Regions from separate parts of the Mesorhizobium sp. SEMIA396 genome, predicted to be linked through region 2. Evidence: predicted binding sites of a transcription regulator. Region 2 holds the regulator's gene; the other holds the start of a gene.
The links. The regulator PhoB, encoded in region 2, activates phosphate uptake and scavenging genes when phosphate is short. The targets are predictions, from matches to a motif close to TGTCATNNANCTGTCAT.

Region 1 (15,914 bases), on a different contig from region 2:
GCGAGGCTGGAAGCGTTTCGCAAACCCGTCATCGCTGCCGTCAACGGCATTGCCTTTGGTGGCGGTTGCGAAATCACCGAGGCGGTGCCGCTGGCCATCGCCAGTGACCGCGCTTTGTTCGCCAAGCCGGAAATCAACCTCGCAATGCCGCCGACCTTCGGTGGAACCCAACGCCTGCCAAGGCTCGCCGGGCGCAAGCGGGCGCTGGAGTTGCTGTTGACCGGTGACTGGTTTGCGCCGCCGCGGGCGCTTGAGTTGGGTCTCGTCAACGAGGTTGTGCCGCATGCCGAATTGATGCCGGCCGCGATCGGCCTGGCCAGGCGTATCCTGCGACACTCCGATCTGGCGATTGCCGGCATCCTCACGGCAGTGGCCCGCGGCCTCAACCAGAGCATCGCCGAAGGTTTGCTGGTCGAGGCCGAGCAGTTCGCCCGCATGGCCCCGACCGCTGATCTGCGCGAAGGGCTGAATGCCTGGATGGCACGCCGCGAGCCGGGCTATGACGGCTCGTGGACGCATATCGCGCGTCCCGACGAGGCCAGGCGAGCCTCGTTGGCGCTGGATCAGGGCGCCACCACCAAACGGCCTTTCATGTTGGGGTGAAAGCGGCAGAAATAGTCGACCGGTCCCGCGGCCTTCAATGTCAGGCTTGCGGATTTCTTCGGCGGGATCATCACTTCCCAGCCGCCTTTCACGGTGGCCGTGTGGGCGAACACATCCTTGTTCACCCACTCGATCGTGTCGCCGACCTTGGCCTCGACGGTGGCTGGCGAGAACACCAGCCTGTCGATGATGACCTGGATGGTTTCCGCTCGCGCCGGAACGGTACCGACGGCCAGCGTCAACGCAATCCACAGATAGCGTTTCGGCATGCTCCCGGTCCTTACTTGAGCCTGCCGGCGACGTGCTCGGCGTGCTGCTCATGGCCCTGGAAAATCTTCAGGCCGGTTTCCAGCAGGCCCTTCAGGTCGGCATTCTGCGCCGACGGGATCAAAAGGGTTTCGAGCGCGCCGTTGACCTGCTTGTGGTAGGCGACCTCGTTATCGACATAGGCCTTGTCGAAGGCAGCGCCGTCGAGTTTGGCGAGCTTGGCCCGCTCCTCCGCCGCAGCTTTGGTCAGCGCCTGGCTGGTGGCGTTGTCTTCCGGCGTGACCTTGAGCTTCTTCACCAGATCGAGCGCCTGCACGTTCACGGCTTCGTGGTCGCGCACCATGTCGTTGGCGAAATCCACGACCTCCTTGGTCTTCGATTTTTCGATGGCCAGCTTGGCCGCTTCAACGTCGATGACCCCGGCCGTATAGGCGATGTGGGCGATCTGCGGATCGGTTGGCTTGTCGGCGGCTTGTGCGAACGGGGCGGTGCCGAGCAGCAGCAGGGCGGCGAGCGCGGCAGTGTGTCGGATGGACATGGCATCTCCTTCGCCGGACGCTGAAAATCGCGCCGGACTGTGTTTTCGGTTGACGGTCATTGGATGCTGGCCAGCGGCAAACGTTCCCGCCAAAATCAATTGAATCCGGTGAGGCTCAGCTTTCCAGCCCGAGCCGCCGCATGACCGCGCTGGTCAGTCGTTCGCAACGCCGGCCGGCGAAGGGGAAGGCATCGAGCAGCACCGGCCCGATCTGATCGTCCAGCGCCTTGCGCACCAGGGCGCGGGCGCGGTGCAGCCTTGTCTTGACGGTTTGCGGCCGCACGCCGAGGAGATCGGCGGTCTCCTCGATGCTCAGCCCCTCGATCACCCGCGCCACGAACACCGTCCGGTAGACGTCGGGAAGGCTGTCTGTGGCCTGTTCGACCAGTTGGAGGATCTGCCTTTGCGCCATCGTCCGTTCCGGATCGTCGCTGGGGTGGAGGGGGAACCGGATGATCTCGGCTTGCGGATTTTCCGGCATTGCCACCGTTCTGCGCCTTTTGCGCAGGCGGCCGAGCGCCTCGTTGATGACGATGCGCGACAGCCATGTGGCGAGCGAGGAGTCGCCGCGAAACGCATCGAGATGGGCGAAAGCCTTGAGGTAGGCCTCCTGGACGATGTCCTCGGCCTCGCTGTCATTGCGCACGACGCCGCGCGCGATCCGGTAGAGCCGCTGATTGTGTGTCTTGATGATGGTGCGGAAGGCGTCGCCGTCGCGCGCCAGCGCGCGGTGCACAAGCTGCATCTCGCCTGGCGCAGCGGAAGGCACGGCCGTCAACACAGCAGGCATCGCCACTTTCCTCAACCCAATCTCCGAACCAAGATCTCGATCGGGAGATTGGACGCTGTCGCCGGCAAAAGGTTCCCGAAGATTTTCTGCCGGGCCCGGCGGCCGCTACCCTACAGTGCGAGTGAAGGCTTGTCAGGCAGCCTGCAGGCGCGCTGTGGCCGCCAACAGATCGGTCTGGGTGATCAGCCCGAGAATCCGCTTGTCGTCGTCGACGATGATGACCGCGTGGCTGCGGCCGTCGGTGAGCACGGGCAGCAGACCCATGGCGGCGAAGCCGGCGGCGGCTGTTGCCGCGGGCGATATAACGGATCCGACCGTCCCGGAGGCCTGGGTGAGTTCGCGCAACCCCACGGTGCCTGCCAGCCTGGCCTCCGCATTGACGACCGGCAAGGTCCGGATGTTGTGGTCAAGCAGCAATTGGCGCGCCGCCTCGGTCGAGGTGTGAGCATCGACCGAGATGACATCGCGCGACATGATGTCCTCGCACAGAAGGGTCTTGTGCGCGCGCACCATCGCCTGCAATTCGACCTGCCGCAGCAGCCGGTCGAGATCGTTGCGATCGATATCGAACGTCTCGTCGAGTGCGCCAAGCGCGGCATCGATGTCTTCGGAGCGGAAGCCGACGCGCAGTTGCGCCGGCGGATCGCCGGTGCCGTGGCTGTTCGCCGGCACTGCAACCGGCACATGCGGATAATTGCGCCGGGCCAGCCTGTGGAAGCCGTAGCCGAGCGCCACCAGCAGGATCGAGTTCAGCGCCACCGGAACGAATGGAAACAGGAAGCCGGCGCTGATGACGGCAGGCCCTCCCAGCACCGCGGTCAGCGCGGCCGCTCCTCCCGGCGGATGCAGGCAGCGCGTGAACGACATGGCGGCGATGGCCAGTGCCACCGCGATGCCGCTGGCAAGGGCGGTTTCGTGGATGAAATGCGCCACGATCACGCCGACCAGCGCCGATATCGTGTTGCCGCCGATGATCGACCATGGCTGTGCCAGCGGACTGGCGGGCACGGCGAACAGCAGCACCGCCGACGCCCCCATCGGCGCCACCAGCAGCGGCACATGCGGGCCGTTGCCGAGTACAAGGCTGGCGATCACGCCGGTGAGCGCAATGCCGATCGTCGCGCCGATACAGGCGACGAGACGCTCGCGCAGCGTCGCGCCGGCAAGAATGGGAACAAAAAGGCGGAAAGCCATGGGGTCGAAAACTCTGCCGGTATTCCAGGGGAAGTCGAAAATGTGCTGATCGCACCGCAATGACGCGGCATCGTTGAATTTGAAAGCCAAACTGATCCGGCAAACCGCAATTTTAGGGAATAGAATTCCGCTACGCAGCCGCCGCGGCGGTCAGGCCGCGCGAGATGTCGGCCTTCAGGTCGTCGACGTCCTCGAGGCCGATCTGCAGGCGGATCAACGGACCCTCATAGGGCGCTTTTGCAACGACGCGGTCGCCGAGCCAGACCGGTACGGCAAGGCTCTCATAGCCGCCCCAGGAATAGCCGAGGCCGAAGATCCGCAGCGCGTCGAGAAAGGCGTGCTGCTGCTTCTGGCCGCCACCGGCAAGAACGATGGAAAAGATGCCGCTGGAGCCGGAGAAATCTCGCTTCCACAGAGCGTGGTCCGGATGGCTGGGCAGGGCCGGGTGGAGCACGCGCGCCACGCCCTTCTGGCCCTCGAGCCAGGAGGCGATGGCAAGCGTACTGCGCTGATGGTGTTCGAGGCGCACGCCCATGCTGCGCAGGCCACGCAGCACCTGGTAGACGTCGTCGGGCCCGGCGCAACAGCCAAGCGTGCAGAAGCTCTCGTAAAGATGCGTCCAGCAGCTCTCATTGGCCGACACCGTGCCGAGCAGCACGTCGGAATGGCCGGCTGGGTATTTGGTCGCCGCATGGATCGAGATGTCGACGCCGTGGTCGAGCGGACGGAAATAGAGTGGCGTCGCCCACGTATTGTCCATCATGACGATGGCGCCCGCGGCGTGCGCCGCCTTGGCGATAGCCGGGATGTCCTGCACCTCGAACGTGTTGGAGGCCGGCGATTCCGTGAACACCACCTTGGTGTTGGGCTTGATCAACGCCGCGATGCCGGCGCCGACATCGGGGGCGTAATACTCGACCTCGACGCCCAGCCGCTTCAGCATCGTGTCGGCGAAATTGCGGGTCGGATGATAGACGGTATCGACGATCAGCAGATGGTCGCCGGCCGAGACGAAGGCGAGCAGCGGCACCGTCACCGCCGCAAGGCCCGACGGCACTACGATCGTGCCTGCCGAGCCTTCCAGCGCGTCTATGGCATGGGCAAGCGCATCGGTCGTCGGTGTGCCGCGCGTGCCGTAAGTGTATTTCTGGGTGCGTGCCGCCATCGAAGCCGCGTCGCGAAACAGCACGGTCGAAGCATGCACCACCGGCGGATTGACGAAGCCGAAATAGTCGTGCGGATTGTTGCCCGAATGGGCAAGCCGCGTGTTGATGCCCATCCCGCCGTGCTCGCTGCCGTCCTTCGCCATTCTGCGTCGCCTTGTTTGACAAGCCGCTAGCCATAGTGCGGCGCTATGGACCGTGCAACAGCCACCGCCCGCCAGGAGGCGGACTTCGAATATGCCAATTCGTCGCGGCAAAAACAGCGATGCTGGGACAGGGTATTAAACGAAAAACCCGCCTGTGCGGCGGGTTATCGGCGCAAATCAGCACCATGGACGAATATGTACCATAGCTGAGGGCAGGGTGTCAAGAAAAAATTCCTATCGGGAAAGGCGGTCTTTGATTGATCTGCGTTAGGAGTCCTCATCTCAGCCGATCGGCCTATTGTGGGCGGCTGTGGAAGGTATATGATTGCAGGCTAATATTAATCGCCGGATTGCTTCGATCAGATGCTGCCGGATGGTTGCTGCCGGTTGACCTCTGGTCCTCCACGATCCGGATCGCGCTCACGAAGCGTGAGCGCGGCAAGGGAGGAATGCCATGCCGGACGTCAAATGGGCCATGAAGGCGCGCGAATTCATCAATTGCAACTGCGCCTATGGCTGCCCGTGCCAGTTCAACGCCATGCCGACATACGGATTCTGCCAGGCGGTCGCCGGCATGGAAATCGAGAGCGGCCATCACGGCGACACCAAGCTCGACGGGTTGCGGTTCGTCGGGATTTTCAGCTGGCCCGGCGCCATACACCAGGGCGGGGGTGAAGCCGCGGTGGTCATCGACGAGAGGGCGACGGAAGCCCAACGTGGCGCGCTGCTTCGCATATTGGGCGGTCTGGACACCGAGCCAGGTGCAACGATATTTCAGGTCTTTTCGACCACGCTGGAGAAATTCCACGATCCGATCTTCGCGCCGATCGAATTCAAAATCGACGTCGACGCGCGAACCAGTCAGCTGCATGTCGAGGGTATAACCGACGGTCGCGGCGAGCCGATCCGGAATCCGGTCACCGGCGCCGCGCACCAGGCGCGCATCGACTTGCCGCACGGCTTCGAATACGCGATCGCCGAGGTCGGGCGCGGCTGGACCAAGGCGACGGGCCCGATCAAGTTCGAACTGGCCGATACGCACAGCCATTTCGCCAATCTGCATCTTACGCAGAGCGGCATCGTGCATTGACCTGATCCAATGGGCGATACGGCCCTCGAGGCGGTGCTGAGGCGCGATCGCGCGGTCGTGATGGCCGCGCTCGTGGTGATTGCCGTGCTCGCCTGGGCCTATGTGCTGTGGCTCGCCGCCACCATGGTCATGCCCGGCTCCCCCTTGCCGGATAGCGGAGGCGGCGACATGGCCGGCATGGATATGGCCGGCATGGATATGGGCGCCGCCATGGCGCCCGGCTTCCGGCCCTGGGCATTGGGCGATTTCGCCTTCACCTTCACGATGTGGGCGGTGATGATGGTCGGCATGATGACGCCGTCGGTCGCGCCGATGTTGCTGCTCTATGCCGGTGTCGGCCGCAAGGCGCGGGCGGATGGCCGGCCCATCGCTTCGACGGGATGGTTTTTTGCCGGCTACCTCGCCGTCTGGGTCGTCTTCAGCCTCCTGGCGACCGGTGCGCAATGGCTTCTCGCCCGTCTAGCCTTGCTCGATCCCTCGATGGCGACCGGCAGCGCGATCCTCGGCGGCCTCGTTCTGATCGCCGCCGGTCTCTATCAATGGACGCCGATGAAGGGCATCTGCCTGCGCCAATGTCAGGCGCCGATCGCGTTCCTGGCCAGCCGTGGCGGATTCCGTTCCGCTCCGCTCGGCGCGCTTCGGCTGGGCATCGATCACGGCGCCTATTGCCTGGGGTGCTGCTGGGCGCTGATGGCTCTGTTGTTCGTCGGTGGCGTCATGAACGTGCTGTGGATCGCCGGCATCGCCATCCTTGTTCTGCTGGAGAAGACGGTGCCGACCGGGCAGCTGATTCCGCGCGTTTCAGGCGCGTTGATGGCCGCCATCGGGATCTGGATCGTCTTTCAAGCCCTTTGAGAACAGTCTTCGTCGGCGGTCTGTATTGGTATGCAGCCGTCAGTAAATTGTCAGATGACAATCTTGGGACCTGGTAGTTCGTCGCACGGGGAGGTCAACAACGACGAGCTATTGCCCGGGATGGATTTCGCTGCCGCGGCCCGTATTGGCCCCGCGTTGGCGTTGCATGAGATTTGCCGCCTTTATTAGCCCTGCTGGCTAAATCGCGGGCGTGTTTGTCTGTAAATCGGGCATTTGCGGCAATCGGTTTTCAAACTCTTTGGGTTTCGGTCATTTCCCTTGACCTCACAGGAATTATCGCCTTCGATGACATTTGTGAATGGGAGGCGGCGCGTCGGTTACGATGCGGGGTTTCGGGAATGGGCCGGGATGAAGCCGCGTTCACACGGGAGAAAAAAATCAGGATTTACTCCTGAAAACAGAGAAAAGGGTCTGTGGGTCATGAAACACATTGCTATCGGCATTCTAGGCGCCGCCACGCTTGGATTGATGGCGTCCGCCGCGTCGGCGGCCACGCTCGACACCGTCAAGGCGAAGGGCTTCATCCAGTGCGGCGTCTCCACCGGCCTTGCCGGCTTTTCGGCGCCGGACGACAAGGGTGACTGGCAAGGCATCGATGCGGATTTCTGCCGCGCTGTCGCGGCCGCCGTCTTTGGTGACGGCTCCAAGGTCAAGTTCACGCCGCTCAGCGCCAAGGAGCGGTTCACCGCGCTGCAGTCGGGCGAGATCGACATCCTGTCGCGCAACACCACCTGGACCATCAACCGCGATACGGCGCTTGGCCTGAACTTCATCGGCGTCACCTACTATGACGGCCAGGGTTTCATGATCAACGCCAAGAAGCTGCCGGGCGTCAATTCGGCCCTGCAGCTTTCGGGCGCGGCCGTCTGCGTGCAGAGCGGCACCACCACCGAGCTGAACCTCGCCGACTACTTCAAGGCCAACAAGATGGAGTACAATCCCGTCGTCTTCGAGAAGCTGGAAGAGGTCAACGCCGCCTATGATGCCGGCCGCTGCGACGTCTACACCACCGATCAGTCGGGCCTCTACGGCATCCGCCTGACGCTGGGAGCGCCGGCCGACCACGTCGTGCTGCCCGAGATCATCTCCAAGGAGCCGCTCGGACCGGCCGTTCGCCAGGGCGACGACCAGTGGTATCACATCGTCAAGTGGACCTATTTCGCGCTGCTGCAGGCTGAAGAGCTCGGCATCACCAAGGCCAATGTCGAGGAGATGAAGAACTCGGCAAGCCCCGAGATCAAGCGCGTGCTCGGCCAGGAAGCCGATACCAAGATCGGCACCGATCTCGGCGTCTCCAATGACTGGGTGGTCAACATCGTCAAGGCCGTCGGCAATTATGGCGAAATGTTCGAGCGCAATGTCGGCTCGGGCAGCCCGCTGAAGATCGCGCGCGGCATCAACGCGCTGTGGACCAAGGGCGGCCTGCAATACGCGCCGCCGATCCGCTGATCGAAATGTGATCCGGGAGGCAGATCATCTGCCTCCCGGTTTCTCTTTCCAGGGACGGTCGAATGGCATCGCAGGAAGTACTTCGCGAGGAGCCCAGCCGCGGTTCCTTCATCAACGATCCGAAAATCCGGGGCATATTCTTCCAGGTGCTGGTCGTCGTGCTGCTGGTGGCGGGCGTCTGGTGGATTGCCCACAACGTCATCGACAACCTGACGCGGCTGCGCATCGCTTCAGGCTTCGGCTTCCTCAAGGGCCGCGCCGGCTTCGACATCAGCGAGAGCGCGATCGCGTATTCGTCGGATTCGACCTATGGCCGCGCGATTCTGGTCGGCCTCATCAATACCTTGATCGTCGCCATCGTCGGCATCATCACCGCGACAATCATTGGCTTCGTCATCGGCATCGGCCGGCTCTCGCAGAACTGGCTGATCAGGAAGATCTGCACGGTCTATGTCGAGGTTTTCCGCAACATCCCGCCGCTGCTGGTCATCTTCTTCTGGTATTCCGGCGTGCTGGCCGTGCTGCCGGCGCCGCGCGACAGCATCGGTTTGCCGTTCGGCTCCTTCCTCAACCAGCGCGGTTTTTATTTCCCACGCGCCGTATGGGGCGACGGCTCATGGCTGATCTTCGTCGCCCTGCTCGTCGGCATCGCCATGGCGTGGTTCGTCGCGCGCAAGGCGCGGCAACGGCAGATGGCGACCGGCCAGCAATTTCCAGTGTTTTGGACGTCCACCGCGCTGATCGTCGGGCTTCCGCTGCTCGCCTATGCGCTGAGCGGCTTTCCCCTGAGCTTCGACTACCCGAAGCAGTCGACTTTCAACCTGACCGGCGGCTTCCAGGTCCGGCCGGAGTTCCTGTCGCTTTATCTGGCGCTGTCCTGCTATACCGCCGCCTTCATCGCCGAGATCGTGCGCGCCGGCATCAGGGGTGTCAGCGCGGGCCAGACGGAAGCTGCCGGTGCGTTGGGCTTGCGGTCCGGATCGATCCTGCGGCTGGTCGTCGTGCCGCAGGCCATGCGCATCGTCATTCCGCCGCTGACCAGCCAGTATCTCAACCTGACCAAGAACTCGTCGCTGGCTATCGCCATCGGCTATCCGGACCTGACGGCGACCGCCGGGACGGTGCTGAACCAGACCGGGCAGGCCGTCGAGGGCGTGGTGATCATGATGGTGATCTACCTCGCCATCAGCCTCCTGACCTCGCTTGTGATGAACTGGTTCAACGCCAAGATGGCGCTGGTGGAGAGGTGAGGTAAGGACATGCAAGAACATGATATGTCCTGGGTGCGCACCGAAATGGTGCTGGCGCAGCCGGCGCCCGCCAGCGTCACCGGCCTCGGCGCATGGGTGCGCAAGAACTTGATCGCTTCTGCCGGCGACACCATTTTGACGATCGTCGGCATCGCCCTGGTGGCGATGATCCTGCCGCAAATCACCAATTGGGCGTTCATCAACGCCGTGTGGACGGGACCGGACCGGACCGTATGCGCCACGGTGGCGCAGGGCGGCATCCAGCCGGACGGCTGGACTGGCGCCTGCTGGGCTTTCGTCAACGCCAAATTCGGCCAGTTCATGCTCGGCCGCTATCCCATCGAGGAGCGCTGGCGGCCGATCCTGGTCGCTATCCTGTTCGTGGCGCTGCTGGTGCCGATGCTTATCCCGAAGGTGCCGCGCAAAGGGCTGAATGCGGTGCTGCTGTTCTTCGTGCTGCCGATCGTCGCCTTCGTCCTGCTGGTCGGCGGCATGTTCGGCCTGCCGCATGTCGAGACCTCGCTTTGGGGTGGGCTCTTGGTGACGCTCAGTCTGTCTTTCGTCGGCATTGCCGTGTCGCTGCCGCTCGGCATCGTGCTGGCGCTCGGCCGCCGTTCCAAGATGCCGATCATCAAGACGCTGTGCGTCGTCTTTATCGAGACGGTGCGCGGCATCCCGCTGATCACCGTGCTGTTCTTCGCCAGCGTCATGCTGCCGCTGTTCCTGCCGGAGGGTGTCTCGTTCGACAAGTTCCTGCGCGCGCTGATCGGCGTGTCGCTGTTTGCCGCGGCCTATATGGCCGAAGTGGTGCGCGGCGGCCTGCAGGCGATCCCCAAGGGCCAGTATGAAGGTGCCGATTCGCTCGGCCTCGGCTATTGGCAGAAGATGTATTTCATCGTCATGCCGCAGGCGCTGAAACTGGTCATCCCGGGCATCGTCAACACCTTCATCGGCATGTTCAAGGACACCAGCCTGGTCATCATCATCTCGATGTTCGACCTGCTCGGCATCGTCAAACAGAATTTTTCCGATGCAAACTGGGCAACCGCGCAGACGGCGAGGTCCGGCTTGATCTTCGCCGCCTTCGTCTTCTGGCTGTTCTGCTTCGGCATGTCGCGCTATTCAATGTACACCGAACGCCGGCTCGACACCGGCCACAAACGCTGATGCATGTCGCCCAAAAGTGTATAGCGGTTTTGGGATAACGACATGCATCACTACCAACGATAAAGAACAAGGGGATTCTGTCATGGCCACCGAAAATGCCGTCAGCGCCGAAGAGATCAAGGTCAACGCCGCCAAGATGCAGATTTCCACGACCGATGTCGCCATCGACATCATCGCCATGCACAAATGGTACGGCGAGTTCCATGTGCTGAAGGACATCAACCTGAAAGTGATGCGCGGCGAGCGTATCGTCATCTGCGGCCCCTCCGGCTCCGGCAAATCGACCATGATCCGCTGCATCAACCGTCTGGAGGAGCACCAGAAGGGCAAGATCATCGTCGACGGCAAGGAACTGACCAACGATCTCAAGAAGATCGACGAGGTGCGCCGCGAGGTCGGCATGGTGTTCCAGCACTTCAACCTGTTCCCGCACCTGACCATCCTGGAGAACTGCACGCTGGCGCCGATCTGGGTGCGCAAGACGCCGAAGAAGCAGGCCGAGGAAATCGCCATGCATTTCCTCAAGCGCGTCAAGATCCCGGAACAGGCCAACAAATATCCCGGCCAGCTTTCCGGTGGCCAGCAGCAGCGTGTGGCGATCGCCCGCTCGCTGTGCATGAACCCGCGCATCATGCTGTTCGATGAGCCGACCTCGGCGCTCGATCCGGAGATGATCAAGGAAGTGCTGGAGACCATGGTCGGCCTTGCCGAGGAAGGCATGACCATGCTGTGTGTCACCCACGAGATGGGCTTCGCCCGCAAGGTCGCCAACCGGGTGATCTTCATGGACCAGGGCCAGATCGTCGAGCAGAACACGCCGGCCGAGTTCTTCGACCACCCGCGCCACGAGCGCACGAAGCTGTTCCTGTCGCAGATCCTGCACTAGGCCTCGACGGCCACGAAGAGCCCGGCTGAAACACTGCCGGGCTCTTTTGCGTATGGGAGAACAGGCGGGCGTTCGTGTCGCCGGAGTGCGTTTGCAGGGCCGCCTTTCAATGAAAAGACTGGGACGTTTTCTGGGTCTTCTGTTGGTTCTCGTCGCACTCGCTGTGACGACGGGCACCCTCGTGCCACGGCCGCTGTGGCCGGCCGCCGCCGCCGTGCCAGCCGCGACACGCCACATCCTGGTGCTGAACAATCCGATCCACACCGATATCGCCATCCCGGTCGATGACGCCGTGCGCCGGCGTTTCCATTTCCTGGTCGACGCGGGCATACCGGCCGACAGGCCGGAGGTCCGCTACATCGTCTTCGGCTGGGGCGGCCGCGCCTTCTACCTGGAGACGCCGACATGGTCCGAGCTGAAGGCGGTGCCGGTGATGAAGGCACTGACACTCGACGCGTCGGTCATGCATGTCGATGTCGCCGGTGACATCGTCGAACCGCGCCCCGATATCGCGGGGTTCGACATCACCGAGGATCGGTTCACGGCGTTGCTCGATTTCATCGATGCGAGTTTCCAGCGGGGACCGGAAGGCCCGATCCTCGTTCCGGACGCAGCCTATTCCAGGTTCGACGGCTTCTACGAAGCCAATGGCCATTTCAACGCACTGGTCGGCTGCAACACCTGGACGGCGGCGGCCTTGCGCATCGCCGGCCTGCGCACCGGCTGGTGGAACCCGCTGCCTGCATCGCTCGGGCTATCGATGCGGCTGTATAATTAGCTGTCTCGTCTTGTCGCGTTTCGCCAATGCGAGACGCCTCATTCCTTCGCGCCCCCCTCTGTCCTGCCGGACATCTCCCCCACGAGGGGGGAGATTGGCGGTTCGGCGCCCCGCTCTTTCCTGCGGCCCTGCAACGTTCGAGATTGGTGAAATCGGCGGTGCCGGCCGATCTCCCCCCAAGTGGGGGAGATGTCCGGCAGGACAGAGGGGGGCGCTGTCCCGCCAGCCTGTCAGGCTTTCAACGCCTGACAGCAGCCTCAACTGCCCGCCACCCATAGAGCCAATCCAGATCCGCCGCGAGCTTTTCCGAGCGCACCTTCAGGAACACATTGCGCGCAATCGCCACTGGACCCGAGGCATGCCAGGCCAGCCGGTTGACAGCGCCGCGTCGGGCGACCTGCGCTACACGCGGTCGCCGTGACTGTTCCCAGGTCGCAGGTGCGGCCAGGGGGTCGGCAGGGAAGTCGGCGATGATGTCGGCAAGCGTCGCAGCATCCTCGATCGCCATCGCCGCGCCTTGCGCCGCGAACGGCGTCATCGCATGCGCGGCATCGCCGATCAGCGCCATGTTGCCGGTCGTCCAAGGTTGTTTGCTGTCGACCGTATGGATCGGCCATGCGGTCCATGGGCCGGCCTGCTCGACCAGGCGGGCAAGTTCTGCCGCGGTGCCGCGCAGGGCTCGGGTCAGGATCCCGGCGTCGGCATTGCCGGACCAGCCTTCGGCAATACGGTCGCCCCTGGTGAAGGCAGCGAGATTGAAGGCAGCACCCTTGCTGACGGGATAGGCCACCATATGGAAGCCGGGATGCAGGAAGGTGGTGACGCAATTGGTTACACCGATCGCGGCAAAGGCTTGTCCGGCAGCGCTTTCGGCGGCAATGGTCGCGCGCCAGGCCAGTTCGCCGGAGAAATGGTTTCTTGGCAAAGCCGCCCTTTTGGCCGAATCGACAAGTGCGCGCACCGACGACCAGACACCATCGGCTCCGATCAGCAGGAAGCCCTCAGCCTTGATGGTTTTGCCGTCGATCTCGGCCGTCGCGGTGATGCCATGGGGGCCGGTGGCAGCGCTGCTGACGCGGGCGCCGGTGGTAAGATGGATATCCGGTATCTGGGAAACCCGTGCCATCAGCGCGCTCTGCAGATCAGCCCTGTGAGCGACGAGATAGGGCGCCTGCCAGCGCGTTTCGGCGGCTTGCCCCAGCGGCACCCGCGCCAGTTCGCGCAAGGTCGCGGCCTCCTTCAACACCACGGCTTCCGGCCGCACCGTTGCCGGCAGCAGCTTGTCGAGTACGCCAAGCTGGCGAAGGATACGTGTCGCGTTGGGAGAGAGCTGGATGCCGGCGCCGGCAGCTTCCAGGCGCTGCGCCTGTTCGAACACCCGAACAGGGTAGCCGCGGTCGGCGAATGCAAGCGCTGCGGTCAATCCGGCGACACCCGCCCCGGCGATGACAATTTGCCGGGATCGCGTGTCGGTCATCGGGCTGGTCGCGAAAGACTCAGGCGGCCTGATCGATGTAGATGCAGCCGGCCGGCAGCGTCTCGGTCGCCTTCAGCTTCGGAGAATAGCGGTAGAGCGTCGAGCAATAGGGGCAGACTTTTTCGTTGTCGTCGCCCATGTCCAGAAACACATGCGGGTGGTCGAAAGGCGGATTGGCGCCCGTGCACATGAATTCCTTCACGCCGATGTCGATTGCCTGATAGCCCGCATCGTTCTGAAAATGGGGAATGGAACCGCCTGCCATCGTCGTCTCCTTAACGCAGTCTCGTCTGCATCTGGATCATATCAGGCCTCTTTGCAAGTTCGATGAAATGAAACTGTCGCAAAAGCCTGTCAGAGGATAAGTTAAGCCGGTTAACGCATGGCCCCGAAGACCGACATCGGTTTTCGGCAAGGACCATGCGTCGCCTTGGAGTGGCAGAGCGTCCTTTGCGCGTCCTGAATGACGCACGACGCTTTAGCTGGCTGACGGTGTGGAAGAGCGGGAATCATGAACGAACTGAAGCCGGTGCAGAACGAATTCGTGGATGTCGAGGTGGCCCGCCCGGAGGGCGGCAATCCGGACCGGTTTGTCAACCGCGAGTTTTCCTGGCTGCAGTTCAACCGGCGCGTCCTCGAGGAGTCGCTGAACCTCAATCATCCGCTGCTGGAGCGCGTCCGCTTCCTGTCGATCTCGGCCGCCAATCTCGACGAGTTCTTCATGGTCCGCGTTGCCGGTCTTGCCGGCCAGGTACGAGAAGGCATTACGCTGAAGAGCCCTGACGGCCGCACCCCCGAACAGCAGCTCGAACAGTTGCTGCGTGAGGTCGAGCGGCTGCAGGAAGACCAGCAGAAGAGCCTTTCGGCGCTTACCGTGCTGCTCAACAAGGAAGGCATCGAGAGCATCACCCGCGATGCGCTGACCAAGGACGAGAAAATCTGGCTGGAAGACCATTTCCAGGAACAGGTTTTCCCGGTGCTCACCCCGCTGTCGATCGATCCGGCGCACCCGTTCCCGTTCATTCCCAATCTCGGCTTCTCGATGGCGCTGCAATTGCGCCATCGCAAGAATGGTGAGGAGATGAGCGCGCTGCTGCGCCTGCCGGTGGCGCTGAAGCGCTTCATCCGCCTGCCGGACCGCAAGCATCATGTCCGCTTCATCCCGCTGGAAGAGGCGGTCGGCCTCTATATCGGCAAGCTCTTCCCCGGCTATGAGGTCAAGGGCTCCGGCACGTTTCGCATCATTCGCGATAGCGATATCGAGGTCGAGGAGGAGTCCGAGGACCTCGTGCGCCTGTTCGAAACGGCGCTGAAGCGGCGGCGGCGCGGTTCGGTGATCCGCATCGAATTCGACAGGCTGATGCCTGGCGAATTGCGCGACTTCGTGGCAGGCGAGCTTGGCGTGTCGTCGAGCCGCATCAGCGTGCTCACCGGGCCGCTGGCGCTCAGCCAGATTTCCGAGATCGTCGCCGTCCCTCGCGACGACCTGAAATTCATGCCCTACAATCCGCGTTTTCCCGAGCGTATCCGCGAGCATGGCGGCGATTGTTTCGCCGCCATCCGCGAGAAGGACATCGTCGTCCATCACCCCTACGAATCGTTTGACGTCGTGGTGCAGTTCCTGCGCCAGGCGATGGCCGATCCGGAAGTGGTGGCGATCAAGCAGACGCTTTACCGCACCTCCAATGACAGCCCGATCGTGCGTGCGCTGGTCGACGCGGCCGAGGCCGGCAAGTCGGTCACCGCGCTGGTCGAGCTCAAGGCGCGTTTCGACGAAGAAGCCAACATTCGCTGGGCGCGCGATCTGGAGCGTGCCGGCGTGCAGGTCGTGTTCGGCTTTCTCGAGCTGAAAACCCATTCGAAAATGTCGCTGGTGGTGCGGCGCGAGGACGGCAAGCTGCGCAACTACGTGCACCTCGGCACCGGCAACTACCATCCGGTAACGGCGCGCATCTACACCGACCTGTCCTTCTTCACCACCGATCCGACGATTGCCCGCGATGTCGCCCAGCTGTTCAATTTCATCACCGGCTATGCCGAGCCGACCGACGAAATGCGGCTTGCGATCTCGCCGTTCACGCTGAGAAGCCGCATCCTGAAGCACATTGCCGACGAGATTGCCTACGCGGTGCAGGGGAAACCGGCGCGCATCTGGATGAAGATGAACGCACTCGTCGATCCGATTATCATCGACGCGCTCTACGATGCCAGCCGGGCCGGCGTCGAGGTCGACCTGGTCG
Region 2 (15,914 bases):
AGGATCCGATCTTCGTCAAGGACGACCATCTGCGCTTCGTCTTCGTCAACGAGGCGTTCGCGGCTCTGTTTGGCCAGACGCCGCAAGCCATGCTCGGCAAACCCGGCGGCGATTTCCTCCCGGCGAACGCTGTCGCGCTTTTCGAGCAGAGCGAAGGTGAGGTCCTTGCGACCGGGCGGCCGTACGAAGTGGAAGAGAATTTCGAGGTCGATGGCGCCAGCCGATCGCGTATCGTCAGGAAGAGCCGCGTCGGCATGGCCAGCGGCCGCAACTATGTTGCCGGCTTCCTGTTCGATATTTCCGAAATGAAGCGCCGCGAGACGGAAGCGCAGGATGCGCGCAAGCATCTCGCCAGCGTGCTGGAATCCTTGCCGGCCGCCGTGATCATCTACGATCGCGACGACAGGTTCGTTTTCGCCAACCGCAAGATCCAGGATACGCTGCCGGCCTTGAAGCCGGCATGGCAGCCCGGCTGCACATTCCGCGAGGCACTCGTTCTGGGCCATGCGAACGGCTATTTCCGCGACAGCGGCGATCCACAAGTCGACCAGCTCTACGACAGCGACCATGACCGCTGGCTGGATGCGATCCTCGCCCGCTACCGCTTGCCCAATTCCTGCTACGAGCGTCATAACCCCGACGGCCGCTGGTACCAAGTCTACGACATGCGGACCGATGATGGCACCTTCATCGGTGTTCGCGTTGACATCTCCGAGATCAAGAGCCGCGAGGCGGCATTGCGCGATTCGATGCGCCAGATCGACCTGTTCCGGCACGTGATGGACGAGTTGCCGGTGGCCGCCTTCATCAAGGCGCAGGACCTGAGCATAGAATTCGTCAACAAGGCCTGGTGCGCGATCACCGGCTTGGCCAAGGAGGATGTCATCGGCCGCACCGACCGGCAGTTGTTCGGTGCGCAGGACGCCGATGGCTACAGCCATGACGACACGCAAGTCGCCGTGACGGGCGCCGTCAGGGAGGTCGAGGAACCCGTCACCCATCGCGACGGCACGGTTCGGCAGTTGATGACGCGCAAGAGCCGCCTGGTGACGCTGGACGGGTCGGTGCATCTGGTCGGTTCGAGCACCGACATCACCGACGTCAAGGCGCGCGAGCGTGCGCTGGAAGAGAGCATGCGCGAGAACGAGGTGTTCCGCAGCCTGATCGACAACGTGCCGGTATCGATCTACGCCAAGCGCTCCGATCTCCGGCAGTTCTATGTCAACAAGGGCTGGTGCGATCTCACGGGCTTCCGCAAGGAAGAGGCTATCGGCAAGACCGACATCGAGATTTTCGGGCCGGATGGCGAGGCTTTCGTCAATGGCGACCTCGCCGTGCTGCGCACCGGCGAAACCCAGGAGGTCGAAGAGACGGTGACGTTGGCCGACGGCAGCGTCAGGCATCAATTCGCCCGCAAGGGCGCGATGATCGCCTCCGACGGCTCGCTCTATTTGATCGGCTCGACCACCGACATCACCGAGCTGAAGATGCGAGAGGCCGAACTGCGCGAGGCGCGTCAGCGCGCCGTGCTCGCCGACCGCGCCAAGTCGGAATTCCTCGCCAATATGAGCCATGAGATCCGCACGCCGATGAACGGCGTGCTCGGCATGGCCGAACTGCTGGCCAAATCGGACCTCGACCCGAAGCAGAAGACGTTCACCGACATCATCGTGAAATCGGGCAATGCGCTGCTCACCATCATCAACGACATACTGGACTTCTCCAAGATCGATGCCGGTCAGCTGGTGCTCGATCCGGCGCCCTTCAATCTGGCCGAGGCGATCGAGGATGTGGCGACACTGGTGTCGACACGAGCCAAGGAAAAAGACCTCGAGCTGATCGTGCGTGTCGAACCTCGGCTCGAGAGCCTGTTCGTCGGCGATGTCGGCCGTATCAGACAGATCGTCACCAACCTGCTCGGCAACGCGGTGAAATTCACCGATGAAGGCCATGTGCTGGTCGACGTCACCGGCGAGAGGGTTCCGACCGGAACGAAGCTGACGATCTCGGTCACCGATACCGGTATCGGTATCCCCGAGGAAAAACTGAAACTGGTGTTCGAGAAATTCAGCCAGGTCGACACCTCTTCGACGAGGCGGCATGAGGGAACCGGCCTCGGTCTTGCCATCACCTCGCGGCTCGTCGAACTGATGGGCGGCGACATCGGGGTCGAAAGTGCGGAAGGCAAGGGCTCGACTTTCTGGTTCTCGGTGACGCTGCCGCGGGCCGGACAGCAGAACGGACAGCGCATCATGCCGATCGACGTGACCGGTGCGCGTGTGCTGATTGTCGACGACAATGCCGTCAATCGGGCCATCCTGACCGAACAGATGACATCGTGGACGTTCGATTCCTGCGCGGCCGAAAGCGGCGCCGAAGGCCTCAAGGTACTGATCGCCGCCGCTGCCTATGGTGTCCCGGTCGATTGCGTCGTGCTCGACTACCAGATGCCTGGAATGAGCGGCGCCGAAATGGCGCGGATCGTGCGCAGCACCGCCGGCCTTGCCGGCATGCCGATCATCATGCTGACCTCGGTCGACCAGTCGCTCGCCAACACCAGCTATCGCGATCTTGGCATCGATGCCCAGCTGATCAAGCCGGCGCGCTCCTCGGTGCTGCTGGAAACGCTGGTCGCCACCATCCAGCGGCATCGCCACAACACGAGCGGCAGCGACGCGCAGCCGCTCGCAGCCGACGTCGCTGCGGGTTATGTGATGCGGACGCAGCCCTCGGCGCCGTCCGAACAGCGGGCGCTGCTGCAGCCGCCCTCAATTCGCCCCCGGCCACCGGTGGCGGCTGGCGGCGACAGGCTGGATATCCTGGTGGCCGAGGACAATGAGGTGAACCAGATGGTGTTCACCCAGATCCTCGGCGAGACCGGTTATGGTTTCGAGATCGTCGGCAATGGCCGCAAGGCGCTCGACGCCTTCGGCCGGCTGAACCCGTGCATGATCCTGATGGATGTCTCCATGCCGGAGATGAACGGTCTCGAAGCAACCGCCGCCATTCGCCGGCTGGAGGAAGAAACCGGCACCCATGTGCCGATCGTCGGCGTCACCGCGCATGCGCTGAAGGGCGACCGCGAGCGCTGCCTGGAGGCAGGCATGGACGACTATCTGCCCAAGCCGATCAGTCCCCGGGCGTTGCTCGAGAAGGTCGAGCGCTGGGTCGGCGCCAGCCGGCAGGCGCAGCGCAACGCCGGGTAAGGCCGGCTCTGCCCGAGTACCGGGAATACGGCGAAGATTCGCGCCCCTGTCAGCGGCCAAGACTATGGTGCGATCGCACCATATGAAAGGCGGCATCCAGCCGAGACAATGGCGACATTCGAATTCCGCTCTTCCCAGTTACGGGCGGGAGCAGCGACCGCCGGCATGAGACAGCGTCAACCTACCCCAACGGACCTGTTTTCGGCGATGGCCCGGCCACGACACCGTCTGGCTGAGAGCAACGCGCTCCCGTCCGGCTTTTCTTCATAAAGGCCGGCTGATCCCCAAATCGCCGGCCAGCCTCGACCGAATCGAGCAAGTCCCTGATTCCGGTGACAAAGCGGGGCTGCGTCGGGAGTGCCGGCCAGGCGGCATTCTGCTCATCCCGATGACGCGTTACCGGGGTGACATCAAACTGTCATGCGACTGTTATAATCGAAGGCTATTGGCCTCAGCGGGCGCCGACTGACGAGCGCCGAGAGACCATCTTCCGAACAGGAGCAGGCCACATGAAGAAATTCCTCTATACGGCGTCGGCCGCTGCGCTTGCGCTCGCCGCGACGTCCGGCTTCGCCGCCGCGCGCGACCAGATCCAGGTCGCCGGGTCATCGACCGTGTTACCTTATGCCAAGATTGTCGCCGAGCAGTTCGGCGAAACATTCACCAACTTCAAGACCCCGGTCGTCGAATCCGGCGGCAGCGGCGCGGGCATCAAGGAATTCTGCAAGGGCGTCGGCGAAGACACGATCGACATCGCCAATTCGTCGCGTCCGATCAAGGCGGACGAACTCAAGTCCTGCGCCGACGCCGGCGTGAAGGAAGTCCAGGAAGTCCGGATCGGCTATGACGGCATCGTCTTCGCCACCGACATCAAGGGCCCGGATTGGGCGCTGGTTCCCGCCGACATCTACAAGGCGCTGGCAGCCAAGCTGGTCGTCGACGGCAAGCTCGTCGACAATCCGAACACCAAGTGGAGCCAGGTCAATCCGAAGCTGCCCGACTGGGACATCGCCGCCTACATTCCGGGCGAAAAGCATGGCACGCGCGAAGTGTTCGAGACCAAGCTTCTCGATGCCGGCTGTGACAAGGCTGCTCTCAAGGCCGCCGGCATTGCCGACGACAAGGAAATCGGCAAAACCTGCATCGCCATCCGCAAGGACGGCAAGGCCGTCGACATCGATGGCGACTATACCGAGACGCTCGCCCGCATCGACTCCAACAAGACCGGCGTCGGCGTGTTTGGCCTCGCCTTCTATGAGAACAATGCCGACAAGCTGAAGGTCGCCACCGTGGAAGACGTCGTGCCTTCGACCGAGACGATCGCCAGCGGCAAGTATCCCGTCTCGCGCCCGCTGTTCTTCTACGTCAAGAAGGCGCATCTGGGCGTCGTTCCCGGCCTCAAGGAATATGTCGAGTTCTTCCTTGACGACCAGATGGTTGGCCCGGAAAGCCCGCTCGCCGAATACGGCCTCGTTGCTGCTCCGGATGCCGAGCGTCAGGCCCAGCGTGACGCTTTCGCCGCCGGAAAGTCGATGTAATCAGCTGCCGAACCGGGGTGCGGGCCAAATCCCGCGCCCCGGTTTCATCGCAGGCCGCAATGGCGGCTGCGTAAGAATTTCTCTTGGGGTGGGTCCATGTCGTCCTTGCTCGTACTGGCCATCGTCGTTGCCGTCGGCCTGGTTGCCTTTTTCATCGGTCGGCAACGTGCCGCGGCCCAGGACAATGGCAAGGTCAAGCCGCATTCGCGCGCCCACTATCATGGCTGGTGGGCCTTCCTGCTCGCCGTTCTGCCTGCTCTTTTGCTGCTTGCCGTCTGGACCGTCGGGTCTTCCGTCTATCTTGACCGACACATTCACACTGCCTTGCCCGAGCGCACCGTCGACAGCAAGGTTGCCAGTGAGGCACTGGATGTCAGCCTCGTAAAGAGCCTCGCCAGGGGCCTGCGCAAACTCGATGCCGGCACACTGGCCGCAATGCCTGCCAGCTTTGCCGAGCTGCAGCCGCTGCTCGCCGCCAAGGGTGTGGCACTGGCGAGCGACACGCAGGATTACATGATCCCGATCGCCGTCGAGGCGAACAAGGTCCAGGACCGGCTCGGCCTGTTCGGCGCCATTGTCATTCTCGTTTCCTCGATCGCCGGCGCCTTCTATGCGCTCAGGCAGATCGAGCCGCGCGCCAGGGCCCGCAACAATGTCGAGAGGCTGATGCTGTGGGGGCTGCTTGCCGCCTCCACCATCGCCATCCTGACAACCATCGGCATCGTGCTTTCGATGCTGTTCCAGACGATCACCTTCTTCGAAAGCGTCTCGCCGATGAGTTTCTTCTTCGGCACCGTCTGGGATCCGCGTTTTGCCGCTGCCGGTTCGGGCGGCAGCCAGGGCCAATTCGGCCTGATCCCGCTTCTTGCGGGCACGCTCTACATCGCCGCCGTCGCGCTGCTGGTTGCGGTGCCGGTCGGGCTGATGTCGGCTGTCTACATGGCCGAATATGCAACGCCCAAGGTGCGCTCGGTGGTTAAGCCGGCGCTTGAACTTCTGGCCGGCATACCGACCATCGTCTACGGCATCTTCGCCGTCGTCACGCTTGGGCCGTTCCTGCGCGACCTGTCCGCGGCGCTGACCGGCGGTTCGCCCTTCATCCAGGGCCAGAGCATCTTCACCGCCGGCCTGGTCATGGGCGTCATGCTGATCCCGGTCGTGTCCTCTCTCTCGGACGACATCATAACCGCGGTGCCGCGCGCCATGCGCGACGGGTCGCTTGGCCTCGGCGCGACCCGCTCCGAGACGATCAAGCGGGTGATCCTGCCGGCTGCACTGCCCGGCATCGTCGGCGCCATCCTGCTGACCGCCTCGCGCGCCATCGGCGAAACGATGATTGTCGTGCTGGCGGCGGGCGTCGCCGCCAACCTCACCATCAACCCGTTCGAGGCGATGACGACCATCACCGTCAAGATCGTCAACCAGCTCACCGGCGACCTCGAGTTCAATTCGCCGCAGACGCTGGTCGCCTTCGCACTCGGCCTGACGCTGTTCGCGCTGACGTTGGTGATGAACATCGTCGCGCTCTACATCGTGCGCAAATATCGGGAGCAGTACGAATGACCGACATTTCCATGGATACGATGGTCAGGGCGGCGGCCCATCCGCGCCGCGACATCGGCCTGAAGGCCCGTTACGCCGCCGAACGCCGTTTCCGCTTCTATGGCGTCGTGGCGATTTCCGTAGGCCTGGCGTTCCTGGCAATCATGCTGATCACCATCGTCTCGAAAGGCTACACCGCCTTCTGGCAGACGACGGTATCACTGCCGATCTCGTTCGACGAGAAGGTGATCGATCCTTCCGGCAAGCGTGCAACCGATCCGAGCGTTCTGATCAAGGCAAATTATCCCAAGCTCGCCGAAAACGCGCTTGTGGCCAAGCTCGGCATCTCTCCTGATGACAAGCCGATGATCCAGAAGCTCAAGGGCTTCCTGTCGGAAGGCGCCCGCGTCCAGTTGCGCGACATCGTTGCCGCCGATCCGTCCGTGATCGGCACGACACGCAACGTCAACATCCTCGCCGCCGCCAATCTCGACTCGGCTTTCAAGGGCCAGATCGACCTCAGTGTCGAGGAAGCGCGACGCAAGGTCTCGGACCAGCAGATCACCTGGATGAACAAGCTCAAGGCCGAGGGCGCGATGGCCGAGCACTTCAACAGCGGCCTGTTCACCTACGGCGCCTCCAGCCGCCCGGAAACCTCGGGCATGGGCGTGGCGATCATCGGCTCGTTTTATATGATGGTGATCGTGTTGCTCCTGGCGCTGCCGATCGGCGTCGCCGCCTCCATCTATCTGGAAGAGTTCGCCAAGAAGAACCGTTTCACCGACCTTATCGAGGTCAACATCAACAATCTGGCAGCGGTGCCGTCAATCGTCTTCGGCTTGCTCGGCCTCGCGGTGTTCATCAATTTCCTGGGCATGCCGCGCTCCGCCGCTTTCGTCGGCGGCCTGGTGCTGACACTGATGACGCTGCCGACGATCATCATCGCGACGCGCGCTGCACTTGCCGCGGTGCCGCCGTCGATCCGCTCGGCGGCTCTCGGTCTTGGCGCCTCCAAGATGCAGATGGTGTTCCAGCACATCCTGCCGCTTGCCGCACCCGGCATCCTCACCGGCACCATCATCGGTCTAGCGCGTGCGCTCGGTGAAACCGCGCCCCTGCTGCTAATCGGCATGGTCGCCTTCGTCGCCGATCCACCGACGACGCCTTTCGATCCGGCCACTGCGCTGCCGGTGCAGATCTATATGTGGGCGAACGAGGCCGAACGCGCCTTCGTCGAGCGCATGTCGGGCGCGATCATCATCCTGCTCGTCTTCCTCATGGCCATGAACATCACCGCGATCGTGCTTCGGCGTCGGTTCGAGCGGCGCTGGTAGAAAAAAGGCATTTTGGTATGAACATCATGACCGAACAGTCCCTTGAAAATGCAGTGGGCGATAAGATGAACGCCAAGTCGAACGAAGTGATCAAAATGCGTGGCGACAAGGTCGGCGTGTTCTATGGCGAGAAGCAGGCGCTGTTCGATGTCAATCTCGACGTCCGCCTGAATCAGGTGACGGCGCTGATCGGCCCCTCCGGCTGCGGCAAGTCGACCTTCCTGCGTTGCCTCAACCGCATGAACGACACCATCGATTCCGCGCGGGTAACCGGCAAGATAACGCTCGACGAAGAAGACATCTACGACAAGAACATCGATGTCGTCGAACTCAGGGCGCGCGTCGGCATGGTGTTTCAGAAACCCAATCCGTTCCCCAAGTCGATCTACGAGAACGTCGCCTATGGCCCGCGCATCCACGGATTGGCCAAGCGCAAGGCCGACATGGATCAGATCGTCGAGTCGAGCTTGAAGAAGGCGGCGATCTGGAACGAGGTGAAGGACCGTTTGCAGGAACCTGGCACGGGTCTTTCCGGTGGCCAGCAACAGCGTCTGTGCATTGCACGCGCCATCGCCGTGTCACCCGAGGTGATCCTGATGGACGAACCGTGTTCGGCGCTCGACCCGATCGCCACTGCTCGCGTCGAGGAACTGATCGACGAACTGCGCCAGAACTATACGATCGTCATCGTCACCCATTCGATGCAGCAGGCAGCGCGCGTGTCGCAGCGCACCGCGATGTTCCATCTAGGCTATCTGGTCGAGGAGGGCGCCACCGACAAGATGTTCACCACCCCCGACGACAAACGCACCCAGGACTACATCACCGGCCGGTTCGGCTGAGCTCAGGCATATGAGGGACGAAGATCATGGGTGAACATACCGTTGCATCTTTCGATGAGGATCTGGAGCAGATCAGCCAGCTGATCCGCGACATGGGCGATCTCGCCCGCTCGATGGTCAGTGGCTCGACCAAGGCTTTGCTCAATTCGGACAATGCGCTGGCGCAGCGCGTGGTTTCCGACGATGCGATCATGGATGCCCGCCAGCGCGAGCTGGACGATCGCGCCATCACGCTGATCGCCAAGCGCCAGCCAATGGCCAACGATCTGCGTGCGGTGGTCGGTTCGATCCGCATGGCCGGCGACCTCGAGCGCATCGGCGACCTTGCCAAGAACATCGCCAAGCGCGTCGGCACTGTCGGGCTGAGCGTCACGCCGCACGATCTTTCGCATTCGATCGACGCGATGGCGCAGCTGGTGCTGATCCAGGTGCAGGGGGTCGTCGACGAGTATGCCGCCGCTGACGCGGCAGCGCTTGCCACGCTCAGAAACAATGATGAACGCATCGACGTCAAATACACCTCGGTGTTCCGCGAGCTGCTGACCTACATGATGGAAGATCCCCGCAACATCACGGCGTGCACGCACCTGTTGTTTTGCGCCAAGAACCTCGAGCGGATCGGCGACCACGTGACCAACATCGCCGAAAATGCCTACTATGTTTTGACCGGCACGCAGCTGCCAGCCAATCGTCCGAAGCAGGACGAGACGGCAATGTCCGCGCCAGCGGCATAACAAGGGTGACCAGCCGATGATCGCACCACGCATCATGGTGGTGGAGGATGAGGAGCCGCTAGGCGTGCTGCTCCGCTACAATCTTGAATCCGAAGGTTACCAGGTCGAGGTGGTGACGCGCGGCGATGAGGCCGAAATCCGGCTGCAGGAGAACGTTCCCGATCTTCTGGTGCTCGACTGGATGGTGCCTGCGGTTTCGGGCATCGAACTCTGCCGGCGCCTGCGAATGCGTCCCGAGACCGAGCGGCTGCCGATCATCATGCTGACCGCGCGAGGCGAGGAAAGCGACCGCGTGCGCGGCCTGTCGACCGGCGCCGACGACTATCTGGTCAAGCCCTTCTCGACGCCGGAGTTCATGGCCAGGGTCAAGGCGCTGCTGCGCCGGGCCAAGCCGGAAGTGCTGTCCAGCGTGCTAAAGGTCGGCGATATCGTGCTCGATCGCGAGTCGCACCGTGTCTATCGCAAGAAGAGCGAGATCCGGCTTGGGCCGACGGAATTCCGCCTGCTCGAATTCATGATGCGCCATCCAGGCCGCGTGTTCTCGCGCAGCCAGCTGCTCGACAATGTCTGGGGCGAGACGATCTACATCGACGAGCGCACGGTCGACGTGCATGTCGGCCGGCTGCGCAAGGCGGTCAACAATGGCCGTATGCCTGATGTCATCCGCACGATCCGTGGGGCCGGATACGCCATCCGAGAGGACTGAACTCCCTCGTTTGAACTCACGCCACGTTCTTGCCGCCGAAACCGGATCTCGCCTGCACGCCCGGCGCAAAAATCTCCTGATCGACGAAGATCAGCGCCCGCATGGCGCAGCCTTCGCGGATCAGCGGCAGTTCGTTCGGCTCGGTGTCGAAGGAAATCGATTTGGAATGCTGGCCGCCGGCGGTCTGGGCAATCGCTTGCCGCAATGCCGGCTCGATCAGGTCGAAGGCGGCGGCGCTGACACCGACCATGGCGACCGGCGCCGGATCGATCAGCGCGAACAGGCTGCCGAGGCCGTAGCCGAGCGCTTCGCCGGCCTTGCGATAGGCTTCCCGTTCGGGTCCGTCACCTTCGCGGGCCGCGGCAGCCAGGGCGCGCATGTCGGCGTCGCTGACATCGGCGACGGGTTCTGCATCCTCGCCCATCTGCCTGGCGTTGCGCCAGATGGCGTAATTGCCCGCATAGGCTTCGACGCAGCCGCGCCGTCCGCAGCGACATAGCGCGCCGTTCGGCCGATGGATCATGTGGCCGAATTCGCCGCCCGAAGAATGGGTGCCGGTGAACAATTCGCCCTTCAGCACCAGTCCCATGCCGATGCCGTGCGACAAAAGGATAGCGATGAAATCGTCGCGGTAACGATCGGGGTCGCGCCAGCGCAGCGCCACCGCCATCATGTTGCAGTCGTTCTCCATTATGGCAGGGATGCCGAACTCGTCTTCGAATATGTCAGCGAAGGCGATGTCGGTGTGCGGCGTGATCGGCGACCACAGCATGGCGCGGGCACGGGTGTCGGTGATGCCCTGGATGGCCAGCGCGATGCGGGCGATGCTGCGCACGTCCAGGTCGGGATCTGCCAGGCGGCGCCGCACGATGGCCGTGCATTCCCCGATCAGCGACTCGCGCGACATCGTCAGCGTGTCCAGCCGGCGCTGTTCCTCGGATATCACCTGGCCGGCATAGTCGATGACGGCGACGGAGAGGAAGTTCAGCGACAGCACCACGGTCATTACCGCGGCCGCTTCCGGATTGAGACTGAGGCCGACCTGCGGCCGGCCGCGTTTGAGCGAGCCGGCCTCGCTCGGCTTGCTTTCGGTCAGGATGCCTTCGACGATCAGGTCGGATGAAATCGCCGAGATGGTCGAATGGCTGAGGCTTGTGGTCGCGGCGATCTCGGTTCGTGACGGCTGTCCGGCGCGGCGCACTGCCGCGATCACCATGGCGCGGTTGCGGCGGCGCAGATCGTCGTGGCGGATTCCGACCGACATGTTCTTTCATATCCTCCCGGTCGCCGCGGTTCCTCCTGCCCCTGGAACGCTGTCGGTGACGCCGGTAAATACTGGCAGAAGCTGCATGCCGTGTCATTTATTTATTCCGAGACTCGAAAAAAACTCGAAATGACATCAAAATCCATCAGAATCGATGTTGACAGCGTTCGGGCGTTGGCCCAGTATTTTTTCGAGGCTCGAAAAAATAGAGCCTCTGTGCCGGCCCTCGGGTCAGTTTGGTCGCGCCATACGCGGCGCAGGGAGGATAATATGAAAAGATTCACGGCCGCCATCCTGGCGGGTGCCGCCATGTCGCTGACGCTCGCGTCTGTCGCGCAGGCGAAGGACAAGGTTGTCGGCGTTTCGTGGTCCAACTTCCAGGAAGAACGCTGGAAGACCGACGAGGCCGCCATGAAGACGGCGATCGAGGCCGCCGGCGACAAGTACATCTCCGCCGATGCGCAGTCCAATCCCGGCAAGCAGCTTACCGATGTCGAAAGCCTGATCTCGCAGGGCGCTAATTCCCTGATCATCCTGGCGCAGGACGCTTCGGCCATCGGCCCGGCCGTGCAGAAGGCGCTGGACGAAGGCATTCCGGTCGTCGGCTATGACCGGCTGATCGAGAACAAGGACGTCTTCTATCTGACCTTCGACAACAAGGAAGTCGGCCGCATGCAGGCCCGCGAAGTGTTCAAGGTCAAGCCGGAAGGCAACTACGTCTTCATCAAGGGCTCCGGTGCCGATCCCAATGCCGACTTCCTGTTCTCGGGCTCGATGGAAGTGCTCAAGGAAGCCATCGACAGCGGCAAGATCAAGAATGTCGGCGAAGCCTACACGGATGGCTGGCTGCCCGCCAACGCCCAGAAGAACATGGAGCAGTTCCTGACCGCCAACGACAACAAGGTCGACGCGGTGGTCGCGGCCAATGACGGCACTGCCGGTGGCGTCGTCGCGGCGCTGACGGCTCAAGGCTTGGCCGGCACCGTGCCGGTCTCGGGTCAGGACGGCGACCACGCCGCGCTGAACCGCATCGCCCTCGGCACGCAAACCGTGTCGGTGTGGAAGGACGCGCGGGAGCTCGGCAAGAATGCCGCCGAGATCGCCTCGCAACTGGCCGACGGCAAGAAGACGAGCGACATCGCCGGCGCCAAGGACTTCACGACGCCGGGCGGCAACACCGTCAAGTCGCTGTTCCTGACCCCGGTTGCCATCACCAAGGACAATCTCAACGTCGTCATCGACGCCGGCTGGATCAAGAAGGACGAAGTCTGCGCGGGTGTCGCCGCCGGCACCGTGGCGGCCTGCAACTGATCCGTACCACTTTGCAATATCTGAACGCCGCGGCCCAAAAGCCGCGGCGTTTTCTCAAAGAATTCTGTTTCCGCATCATGCGGATAGCTTCTAGGCTGGGCTCCGGCATGCGCGTCAGACGGCCAGCCGGTGGGAGGAAACCATGACCGATACGACGTCAAACCCGCAGACCGATACGGCGCGCGCGTCGGAACTCGGCGCCGTCGCCCGGTTCCTGAAGGCGACCGAGATCGACACCCGCATGCTCGGCATGATCGGCGCGCTGCTGGTTATCTGGATTGGGCTGCATGTCATTTCCAGCCTGCGCCTTGGCGTCAATCCGCTCGATTTCGACAGCCGCACCTTTCTCACGCCGCGCAATCTGTGGAACCTGTCGGTGCAGACATCCGCGGTTGCCATCATGGCCTGCGGCATGGTGCTGGTCATCGTCATGCGCAACATCGACCTGTCGGTCGGTTCCGCCGAGGGCCTGATCGGCATGGTGATGGGATTTGCCCAGGTGCATTTCCTGGTGCGCTTTGTCGGGCTCGAACTCGGCAACCCGTGGATCTGGGTCCTGGCACTGGTCATCGGCCTGGCGCTCGGCCTGTTGATCGGCGCTTTTCAAGGCTTCGTCATCGCCTATCTCGAAGTGCCCGCCTTTATCGTGACGCTGGGCGGCCTGCTGGTCTGGCGCGGTGCCGCCTGGTGGGTCACTTCAGGCCAGACCGTGGCGCCGCTTAACGCCACTTTTCAGCTGATGGGCGGTGGGCCGGCGGGATCGATCGGCGCGACCTGGAGCTGGGTCGTTGGGATCGTCGCCTGCCTCGCCGTGGTGTTTGGGCTGTTCAACGGGCGGGTGCAGCGCAAGCGTTTCCGGTTTCCGCTACGTCCGATCTGGGCCGAGGCGCTGCTTGGAGTCGTCACCTGCGGCGCCATCATGGGTGCGGTCTGGCTCGCCAACTCCTACCCCTGGCCGATCGGCATCGTGAACAGATATGCGGCCGCCAACAACATCACCGTTCCCGAAGGCGGCCTGTTCATCGCCCACGGTATCGCGATACCGGTGCTGATGGCTGTCGCCGTCGGGCTGGTCATGACCTTCATCACCAACCGCACCCGTTTCGGCCGCTATGTGTTCGCCATCGGCGGCAATCCCGAGGCGGCCAATCTCGCCGGCATCAACACGCGATGGATCACCATGAAGGTGTTCATGATCATGGGCGTGCTGGCCACGATTGCCGCGGCGATCTCCTCGGCCCGGCAGAATTCGGCCACCAACGTGCTTGGAACGCTCGACGAACTGCTCGTCATTGCAGCCGCCGTGATCGGCGGCACGTCGCTTGCCGGCGGATCGGGAACGATCATCGGCGCCATGCTGGGCGCCCTGCTGATGCAGTCGCTGCAGTCCGGCATGGTGCTGCTCGGCGTCGACTCGCCGCTGCAGAGCATCGTCGTCGGGGCCGTACTGGTCATCGCCGTGTGGCTCGACACCGTCTATCGCAAGCGCGTCTAGGAGGGCATGCCATGAATGACAAGACTGCTCCTGCAGCCACCGCGCTGATCGACATGAGGAACATCTCGATCGCGTTTGGCGGCATCCGCGCCGTCGACGACGCCTCGATCGATCTTTTCCCCGGCGAGGTCGTGGCGCTGCTCGGCCACAATGGCGCCGGCAAGTCGACATTGATCAAGATCCTGTCCGGCGCCTACAAGCGCGATTCGGGCCAGATCTTCGTCAACGGCGAGGAGGCATCGATCTCCAATCCACGCGACGCCAAGAAATACGGCATCGAGACGATCTACCAGACGCTGGCGTTGGCCGACAATGTCGACGCCGCCGCCAATCTGTTCCTCGGCCGCGAGCTGATGACCGCCTGGGGTACGCTCGACGACGTTGCCATGGAGGCCGAGGCGCGCAAGGTGATGGGCCGGCTCAATCCCCGCTTCCAGCGCTTCAAGGAGCCGGTGATCAAGCTGTCGGGCGGCCAGCGGCAATCGGTGGCGATCGCGCGTGCGATCCTGTTCAACGCCCGCATCCTGATCATGGACGAGCCGACGGCGGCGCTTGGTCCGCAGGAAACGGCGCAGGTCGGCGAACTGGTCAAGCAGCTCAAGTCCGATGGCATCGGCATCTTCCTGATCAGCCACGACATCCACGATGTGTTCGAGCTTGCCGACCGGGTCTGCGTCATGAAGAACGGTCAGGTCGTTGGCACCGCCCGCACCACCGATGTCACCCAGGACGAGGTGCTGGGGATGATCATTCTTGGCAAATGCCCGCCGGGCGCCATTCCAGGACCGGGTGCGCTGAAGATCGCAGCCTGAGATCAAGCCAGCTCGCCGTTGCCGGACACGTGATATGCCAGCCGTAAGGATGGCTTGGCCGTGGCATTGTGTTGGCACGGCGACTTGCCCATAAAGGTCCGATATCGCTCAGGGACCGCACGATCCGTTGAAGAAGCTTTTCCCGATCATCGCCTTTATCGCCGTCGCACTAATCAGCATGGTGATGGCAGGTTTCGCCTATTTCGCCACACAGGAAGCCGCGCGCATCAAGTTCGAGGCGACTGCCGACGACGCGCTCAACCGGATCGAGAGCCGCATCGACCTGCATCTGTCGCTGCTGCGCTCGACGCAGGCCCTGTTCGACGCCCGCAATGGCGATATTTCTCGCAATGAGTTCAAGGCGTTCTTCAACGCGCTCGATGTCGACAAGAATTTCGCCGGCTTGCGCGGCATCGGTTTCCTCAGGCTGGCAAAGACGGGCGACAAGGCGACGGTCGAACGCGATATGCTGCACGATTATGGCGTCAGTCATCCAATCTACCCGGATACCACGCAACCCTGGCGTACCCCTATCGTGCTGTTCGAACCGCTGGATCCATCCAACCAAGCCGCCATCGGCTACGACATGTTCAGCGAACCGATGCGGCGTGTGGCGATCGAAAAGGCGATGTCCGACGACCAGCAGCACGCCAGCGGGTTGGTGCAACTGGGCCAGGACACGGGCGCCTCGCAGACGTTCACCGGCTTCTTCGTTTTCGTGCGGCTCAATGTCGAAACCGCTCCCGACGTCATCAATGCTTCGAGATCCTCGACATCAGGTTTTCTCTATGCGGCCTTCCGGGCTCGCGATCTGTTCCAGACCGCGCTCAGCCGGTCGCCGCTACTGCCGGTCAACACCGAAATCTATGACGGCGATGGTGCCGTGAGCGGCGACAATCTGCTGTTCCGGTCGGAGACGCCGCCGGCTTCGACTTTCGGGGACAGGCTGCTGGTCACCCGAAAGATCATCGTCGCCGGACGGCCATGGACTGTCCTGTTCCGGCCGACAAGCGCCTTCTCGCAGCCGTCGTCGCGCGCCATTCCGGTGATGCTGGGGCTATTCGGCCTGCTGTTGGCGGGCGCCATCGCGCTGGTGGCGCGATATCAGGAGCGGGCCTATGAGGCAGCGT

Region 1: the regulator PhoB is predicted to act here: its motif matches at 14,003-14,019, upstream of NP503_RS07630 (RNA degradosome polyphosphate kinase).

What each region holds. Positions count from the first base shown of each region.
Region 1 is NZ_JANIFC010000002.1:543,033-558,946, forward strand. It holds gene NP503_RS07550 (crotonase/enoyl-CoA hydratase family protein) at 1-603, shown strand, start outside; gene NP503_RS07555 (cupredoxin family copper-binding protein) at 564-872, opposite strand; gene NP503_RS07560 (DUF4142 domain-containing protein) at 884-1,408, opposite strand; gene NP503_RS07565 (RNA polymerase sigma factor) at 1,524-2,198, opposite strand; gene NP503_RS07570 (HPP family protein) at 2,331-3,392, opposite strand; gene NP503_RS07575 (cystathionine beta-lyase) at 3,523-4,701, opposite strand; gene NP503_RS07580 (DUF1326 domain-containing protein) at 5,156-5,791, shown strand; gene NP503_RS07585 (DUF2182 domain-containing protein) at 5,801-6,646, shown strand; gene NP503_RS07590 (amino acid ABC transporter substrate-binding protein) at 7,088-8,116, shown strand; gene NP503_RS07595 (amino acid ABC transporter permease) at 8,179-9,366, shown strand; gene NP503_RS07600 (amino acid ABC transporter permease) at 9,376-10,533, shown strand; gene NP503_RS07605 (amino acid ABC transporter ATP-binding protein) at 10,670-11,419, shown strand; gene NP503_RS07610 (TIGR02117 family protein) at 11,529-12,197, shown strand; gene NP503_RS07620 (FAD-dependent monooxygenase) at 12,436-13,674, opposite strand; gene NP503_RS07625 (zinc-finger domain-containing protein) at 13,694-13,939, opposite strand; gene NP503_RS07630 (RNA degradosome polyphosphate kinase) at 14,186-15,914, shown strand, end outside.
Region 2 is NZ_JANIFC010000008.1:41,805-57,718, reverse strand. It holds gene NP503_RS19585 (PAS domain-containing protein) at 1-3,206, shown strand, start outside; gene NP503_RS19580 (PstS family phosphate ABC transporter substrate-binding protein) at 3,716-4,744, shown strand; gene pstC (phosphate ABC transporter permease subunit PstC) at 4,841-6,307, shown strand; gene pstA (phosphate ABC transporter permease PstA) at 6,304-7,620, shown strand; gene pstB (phosphate ABC transporter ATP-binding protein PstB) at 7,638-8,462, shown strand; gene phoU (phosphate signaling complex protein PhoU) at 8,489-9,196, shown strand; gene phoB (phosphate regulon transcriptional regulator PhoB) at 9,213-9,902, shown strand; gene NP503_RS19550 (ROK family protein) at 9,919-11,166, opposite strand; gene xylF (D-xylose ABC transporter substrate-binding protein) at 11,437-12,477, shown strand; gene NP503_RS19540 (sugar ABC transporter permease) at 12,620-13,972, shown strand; gene NP503_RS19535 (ATP-binding cassette domain-containing protein) at 13,984-14,784, shown strand; gene NP503_RS19530 (CHASE domain-containing protein) at 14,912-15,914, shown strand, end outside.